Linked DNA regions of Streptomyces venezuelae. The protein of the gene in region 1 interacts with the protein of each later gene in a pairwise test. Links are inferred from orthologs where the notes say so. Each region holds a gene or a part of one and is shown in the gene's direction. Other genes may lie near its edges.

Evidence for each region.
Region 2: the proteins of rlmN (region 1) and ftsZ interact in binary tests that used the Escherichia coli proteins (3 or more experiments, as listed by UniProt). The link is inferred for Streptomyces venezuelae from one-to-one orthologs.

Annotation. Positions count from the first base shown.
Region 1 is NZ_CP029194.1:2,502,092-2,505,471, reverse strand. What follows is about bases 164-3,137. They hold rlmN (23S rRNA (adenine(2503)-C(2))-methyltransferase RlmN), read left to right. Parts: upstream 164-1,081; coding sequence 1,082-2,194; downstream 2,195-3,137. Other genes in these bases: DEJ46_RS10990 (thiamine ABC transporter substrate binding subunit), read left to right, coding at 2,452-3,137; DEJ46_RS11000 (phosphatidate cytidylyltransferase), read left to right, coding at 164-872. Also shown: more of DEJ46_RS11000, read left to right, coding at 1-163; more of DEJ46_RS10990, read left to right, coding at 3,138-3,380.
Region 2 is NZ_CP029194.1:6,431,050-6,434,254, forward strand. What follows is about bases 333-3,131. They hold ftsZ (cell division protein FtsZ), read left to right. Parts: upstream 333-1,024; coding sequence 1,025-2,239; downstream 2,240-3,131. Other genes in these bases: DEJ46_RS29425 (cell division protein FtsQ/DivIB), read left to right, coding at 333-743; pgeF (peptidoglycan editing factor PgeF), read left to right, coding at 2,236-2,976; DEJ46_RS29440 (YggS family pyridoxal phosphate-dependent enzyme), read left to right, coding at 2,973-3,131. In the rest of the region: more of DEJ46_RS29425, read left to right, coding at 1-332; more of DEJ46_RS29440, read left to right, coding at 3,132-3,205. UniProt on the Escherichia coli protein: Essential cell division protein that forms a contractile ring structure (Z ring) at the future cell division site. The regulation of the ring assembly controls the timing and the location of cell division.

The DNA of each region.
Region 1 (3,380 bases):
CCATGTCCAGCCCCACCCCGCCTCCGCCGCCCGCGCCGACGGCGCCACGGCAGAAGAAGAGCGCGGGGCGGGACCTGGGCGCGGCCATAGGGGTCGGAGTCGGCCTCGGCGCCGTCATCATCGCCTCGCTGTTCATCTGGAAGCCGGCGTTCGTCGGAGTGATCGCGGTCGCCGTGGTCGTCGGTCTGTGGGAGCTCACCTCCCGCCTCCAGGAGCGCAAGGCCATCAAGGCTCCGCTGGTGCCGCTCGCGGTCGGCGGTGCGGCGATGGTCGTCGCCGGCTACGTCAGGGGCCCCGAGGGCGCCTGGGTGGCGATGGCGCTCACGGCGCTCGCGGTACTCGTCTGGCGGATGACGGAGCCCCCCGAGGGCTACCTGAAGGACGTCACGGCGGGTGTCTTCGCCGCGTTCTACGTGCCTTTCCTGGCGACGTTCGTGGCGATGCTGCTCACCGCGGACGACGGCCCGCAGCGGGTGCTGACCTTCCTGATCCTGACGGTGGTCAGCGACACCGGGGCGTACGCGGTCGGCTGGCGCTTCGGCAAGCACAAACTGGCTCCGAGGATCAGCCCCGGCAAGACCCGCGAGGGCCTCGTCGGTGCCCTGGCCTTCGCGATGGCGGCGGGCGCGCTGTGCATGGAGTTCATGATCGACGACGGGACCTGGTGGCAGGGCCTGCTCCTCGGTCTCGCGGTGGCGGCGAGCGCGACGCTCGGCGACCTCGGCGAGTCGATGATCAAGCGCGATCTCGGCATCAAGGACATGGGCACGCTGCTCCCGGGCCACGGCGGGATCATGGACCGGCTGGACTCGTTGCTGCCGACGGCGCCGGTGGTGTGGCTGCTGCTGGCGTTGTTCGTCGGTACGAGCTGACCGGCCGGTCGGTTTTCGTCCGTCGGAACGGGTTGACGGACAGCGGGTACTCTGGAAGGGCTCGTGGCGCGTGCGCCGCGGGCCCTTCCGTCGTCCTCGCCGCCGCGAGGGCGCTCCAGTGAGGTCTCCTGGCTTCGGCATCGTCATGCCGCGCTTCCCGCCGACGCGGGGCTGTCCGGACCTCGTGCCGTCTGAGGAGACACCCGATCGTGGCCCGTCCCGTGCCCGGAGAACTGACTTTCATCGCCCCCAAGGGAGCCAAGAAGCCGCCGCGCCACCTGGCAGACCTGTCGCCCGCCGAGCGCAAGGAAGCCGTCGCCGCGATCGGCGAGAAGCCGTTCCGCGCCAAGCAGCTGTCCCAGCACTACTTCGCGCGGTACGCGCACGACCCGGCGCAGTGGACCGACATCCCGGCGGCCTCGCGGGAGAAGCTGGCCGGCGAGCTGCTCCCCGACCTGATGTCCGTCGTCCGGCACATCTCGTGCGACGACGACACCACCCGTAAGACCCTGTGGCGGCTGCACGACGGCACGCTCGTCGAGTCGGTGCTCATGCGCTACCCGGACCGGGTGACCATGTGCATCTCCTCGCAGGCCGGCTGCGGGATGAACTGCCCGTTCTGCGCGACCGGGCAGGCCGGGCTCGACCGGAACCTGTCGACCGCCGAGATCGTGCACCAGATCGTGGACGGCATGCGCTCCCTGCGGGACGGGGAGGTGCCCGGGGGACCGGCGCGTCTCTCGAACATCGTCTTCATGGGCATGGGCGAGCCGCTCGCCAACTACAAGCGGGTCGTCGGCGCGATCCGCCGCCTCACCGATCCCGAGCCCGACGGTCTGGGGCTCTCGCAGCGCGGGATCACCGTCTCCACGGTCGGTCTCGTGCCGGCCATGCAGCGCTTCGCCGACGAGGGCTTCAAGTGCCGCCTCGCGGTCTCGCTGCACGCCCCCGACGACGAGCTGCGCGACACCCTCGTGCCGGTGAACACCCGCTGGAAGGTGCGCGAGGTCCTCGACGCCGCCTGGGAGTACGCGGAGAAGTCGGGCCGCCGGGTCTCCATCGAGTACGCGCTCATCCGCGACATCAACGACCAGGCGTGGCGAGGCGACCTCCTCGGCCGGCTGCTCAAGAACAAGCGGGTGCACGTCAACCTGATCCCGCTGAACCCGACCCCCGGTTCGAAGTGGACGGCGTCCCGTCCGGAGGACGAGAAGGCCTTCGTCGAGGCCATCGCCCGCCACGGCGTTCCGGTGACCGTCCGGGACACCCGGGGCCAGGAGATCGACGGTGCCTGTGGACAGCTGGCGGCCTCCGAGCGCTGACCTTGTACTCTGAGGTCGAACACATCTCCATATTCCGACAGGGGAGCGCCACAGCGCTGAGAGTGCGGTCACCGTAGGACCGCAGACCCTCTGAACCTTGCCCAGGTCATTCTGGGTAGGAAGTTCGGTCGTTAACTCAAGCTGTTGCGCCCTGCCCGCGTCCGGTCTCCGCCGGACGCGGGCAGGGCCGCGTCTCTTCCTGGTCACACCCAGGAGGAATCTCAGTGAGCACCACCATCTCGTCGAGCACGAAGAGAATGGCCGCCGCCGCGCTCGTCGCGGCGCTCGGCGTCACCACCCTCGCCGCGTGCGGCACGGAGGACGTTCGCGACGCCGCGGGCAAGACCGGCGCCCCCGCGCCGAAGACCGTGACCCTCGTGAGTCACGACTCCTTCAACGCCTCCAAGGAGGTGCTCGCGGACTTCACGAAGGAGACCGGCTTCAAGGTCAAGGTCCTGAAGGCCGGCGACGCGGGCGAGGCCGTCAACAAGGAGATCCTGACCAAGGGCTCCCCGCAGGGCGACGTCTTCTTCGGCGTCGACAACACCCTGCTCTCCCGCGCCCTCGACAACGGGATCTTCGTCCCGTACGAGGCGAAGGGCGTCGACCGGGTCCCGGCCACGTACCGCCTCGACAAGGAGAACCGGGTCACGCCGATCGACACCGGTGACATCTGCGTCAACTACGACAAGAAGTACTTCGCGGACAAGAAGCTTGCGCCGCCGGTGACCTTCGACGACCTGGCGGAGCCCGCGTACAAGGACCTGCTCGTGGTCGAGAACCCCGAGCGGTCGTCCCCGGGGCTCGGCTTCCTGCTCGGCACGGCCGCGAAGTACGGCGACGAGGGCTGGCAGGACTACTGGACGAAGCTCAAGGCCAACGGCGTGAAGACCGTCGACAGCTGGGAGCTCGCCTACAACCAGGAGTTCTCCGGCTCGGCCGGCGGCAAGCAGGCCAAGGGCGACCGGCCGCTCGTCGTCTCCTACGCCTCCAGCCCGCCGGTCGAGGTGCTGTACGGCGAGCCGCAGCCGAAGGTGGCTCCCACCGGGGTCTCCACCGGCACCTGCTTCCGGCAGATCGAGTTCGCGGGCCTGCTGAACGGGGCGAAGAACCCCGAGGGCGGGAAGGCGCTGATCGACTTCCTGATCTCGAAGAAGTTCCAGGAGGACATGCCGCTCCAGATGTT
Region 2 (3,205 bases), 3.9 Mb from region 1 along the record:
AGCGGCCGTCCCGCACGGGCACCCGGAATAGTCGATTCCGGGTGCCCGCCCCCCGTGTGCTCCTCGCCGTGCTGGGCGTCGCCCTGCTCACGGCCGGAGTGATCTGGGCGCTCTACGGGTCGTCCTGGTTCCGTGTGGAACGTGTGAAGACTTCCGGCACCGGGGTCCTGACCCCCGGTGAGGTCGAGGCGATCGCCGCCGTCCCGACGGGTGCGCCGCTCGTCTCCGTCGACACCGAGGCGATCGAGGTGCGGCTCCGGCAGGCGCTCCCGCGCATCGAGTCGGTCGACGTCGTGCGGTCCTGGCCGCACGGAATCGGTCTGAAAGTGACGGAACGGAAGCCCGTTCTCCTGCTGGAAAAGGGCACGAAGTTCATCGAAGTGGACGCGACCGGCGTCCGGTTCGCCACGGTCGACACCGCCCCCAAGGGCATCCCCCGGCTCGTCCTCGACGTGGCCTCCTCGCCCAGTCTGCGCCGCTTCGACGCGGACCGGCTGCTGGCGGAGGCGGTCCGCGTCAGGGGTGAACTCCCGGACGAAATCGCCCGGAGGACTCGTGTCGTCCGCGTCACTTCGTACGACTCCGTCACTCTGGAGCTGACCGAGGGGCGAAGCGTCTTCTGGGGGAGCGCCGAGCACGGCCCGGTGAAAGCCAGGGTGCTGACCGCTCTGATGAAGGCCTCGCCCAAAGCGGGGCACTTCGATGTAAGTGCCCCCACGGCGCCCGCGTCGTCCGCCAGTTGACGGGTATCAGCCCTGGCCAGCACCCTGGTTGGCCAGCGCTCCGGGTGATCACATAGGGTGAAAAGAAAAACGGGAGGTTCGGCGTGTTCGTTGAACGTGCGCCGCTTGTCGACTTAGTGTCCTGTTCGGAAGAGTCCAGCGAACAGCGACACTGGTAACCCTAAACTTCAACGTTAGGGTTTGGGTCGGCGTTCCGGACCGCCCCAATCGGCATCCGTCGTCGCAGCGCGACCAACCACCGCGTAGCGGCGACACGTAACTCGAGGCGAGAGGCCTTCGACGTGGCAGCACCGCAGAACTACCTCGCAGTCATCAAGGTCATCGGTGTCGGCGGCGGTGGTGTCAATGCCATCAACCGAATGATCGAGGTCGGCCTCAAGGGCGTCGAGTTCATCGCGATCAACACCGACGCGCAAGCGCTGTTGATGAGCGACGCCGACGTCAAGCTCGACGTCGGCCGTGAACTCACCCGCGGCCTGGGCGCCGGGGCCAACCCGGCCGTCGGTCGCAAGGCGGCAGAGGACCACCGTGAGGAGATCGAGGAGGTCCTCAAGGGGGCCGACATGGTCTTCGTCACCGCCGGCGAAGGCGGCGGCACCGGCACCGGCGGCGCCCCCGTCGTCGCCAACATCGCGCGCTCGCTCGGCGCCCTGACGATCGGTGTGGTCACCCGACCCTTCACCTTCGAGGGCCGGCGTCGCGCCAACCAGGCGGAGGACGGCATCGCCGAGCTCCGCGAAGAGGTCGACACCCTCATCGTCATCCCGAACGACCGACTGCTCTCGATCTCGGACCGCCAGGTCTCCGTGCTCGACGCGTTCAAGTCGGCCGACCAGGTGCTGCTGAGCGGCGTCCAGGGCATCACGGACCTCATCACCACCCCGGGTCTGATCAACCTCGACTTCGCCGACGTCAAGTCGGTCATGTCCGAGGCCGGATCGGCCCTCATGGGCATCGGCTCCGCCCGGGGCGACGACCGCGCGGTGGCCGCCGCGGAGATGGCGATCTCCTCGCCGCTCCTCGAGGCCTCCATCGACGGCGCCCGCGGCGTGCTGCTCTCCATCTCCGGCGGCAGCGACCTCGGTCTCTTCGAGATCAACGAGGCCGCGCAGCTGGTCAGCGAGGCGGCCCACCCCGAGGCCAACATCATCTTCGGCGCCGTCATCGACGACGCGCTCGGTGACGAGGTCCGGGTCACGGTCATCGCGGCCGGCTTCGACGGCGGCCAGCCGCCGGCCCGCCGGGACAACATCATCGGCTCGGTCTCGGCCAAGCGCGAGGAGCCGGCTCCGGCGCCCCGCGTCAGCGAGCCCTCCCGCCCGATGGGCGGACTCGGCACGGTGGCCCCCCGCGAGGAGCCGGTCTCCGTCCCGGTCGAGCCGGTCCCGGTCGTCAACGAGACCCCGCTGACGCCGGCCCCGCCCGTCGTCCCGCCGGCCCGTCCGTACGCGGACTCCCAGGCCGAAGAGCTGGACGTCCCGGACTTCCTGAAGTGATAGGGCAGTACTTCGACGCGAACGGCGCGCACTTCGCCTTCACCGACAGGTGGGGCGGGGTGAGCGCCGTTCCGTACGAGGAGCTCAACCTCGGCGGCGCGGTCGGGGACGACCCCGAGTCCGTACGGACCAACAGGGCGCTGGCCGCCGGCGCCCTCGGGCTCGACCCGGCGCGGGTCGTCTGGATGAACCAGGTGCACGGCGCCGACGTCGCCGAGGTCGAGGGCCCGTGGACCGGCGAGTCCGTCCCGGCGGTCGACGGTCTCGTGACCGCGGCCCGCGGACTCGCCCTCGCCGTCCTCACCGCGGACTGCGTCCCGGTCCTGCTCGCCGATCCCGTCGCCGGGGTCGTGTCCGCGGCCCACGCCGGGCGGCCCGGAATGGTCGCCGGGATCGTCCCCGCCGCCGTGGAGGCCATGATCGGCCTCGGCGCCGACCCGGCCCGGATCGTCGCCCGCACCGGCCCCGCCGTCTGCGGGCGGTGCTACGAGGTGCCGGAGGCGATGCGCGCCGAGGTCGCGGACATCGAGCCCGCCGCCTGGGCCGAGACGAGCTGGGGCACCCCCGCCGTCGACGTCACGGCCGGGGTGCACGCCCAGCTCGAACGGCTCGGGGTCACGGACCGGAAGGCCAGTGACGTCTGCACCCGGGAATCCGGTGACCACTACTCGTACCGCCGCGACCGCAGCACAGGGCGACTCGCGGGATATGTCTGGTTGACCCAGGAAGAGACATGACGGACCGGAAGTCGCAACTCGCCGAGAATCTGGCCCACGTGGAGGAGCGCATCGCCGCTGCCTGCGCCGCCGCCGGGCGTCCGCGGGAGGAGGTGACCCTGATCGTGGTCACCAAGACCTACCCCGCGAGCGATGTACGGCTGCTGCACGGACTGGGCGTGCGGCACGTCGCCGAGAACCGGGACCAGGACGCGGCTCCCAAGGCCGCCGCGTGTGCGGACCTTGATCT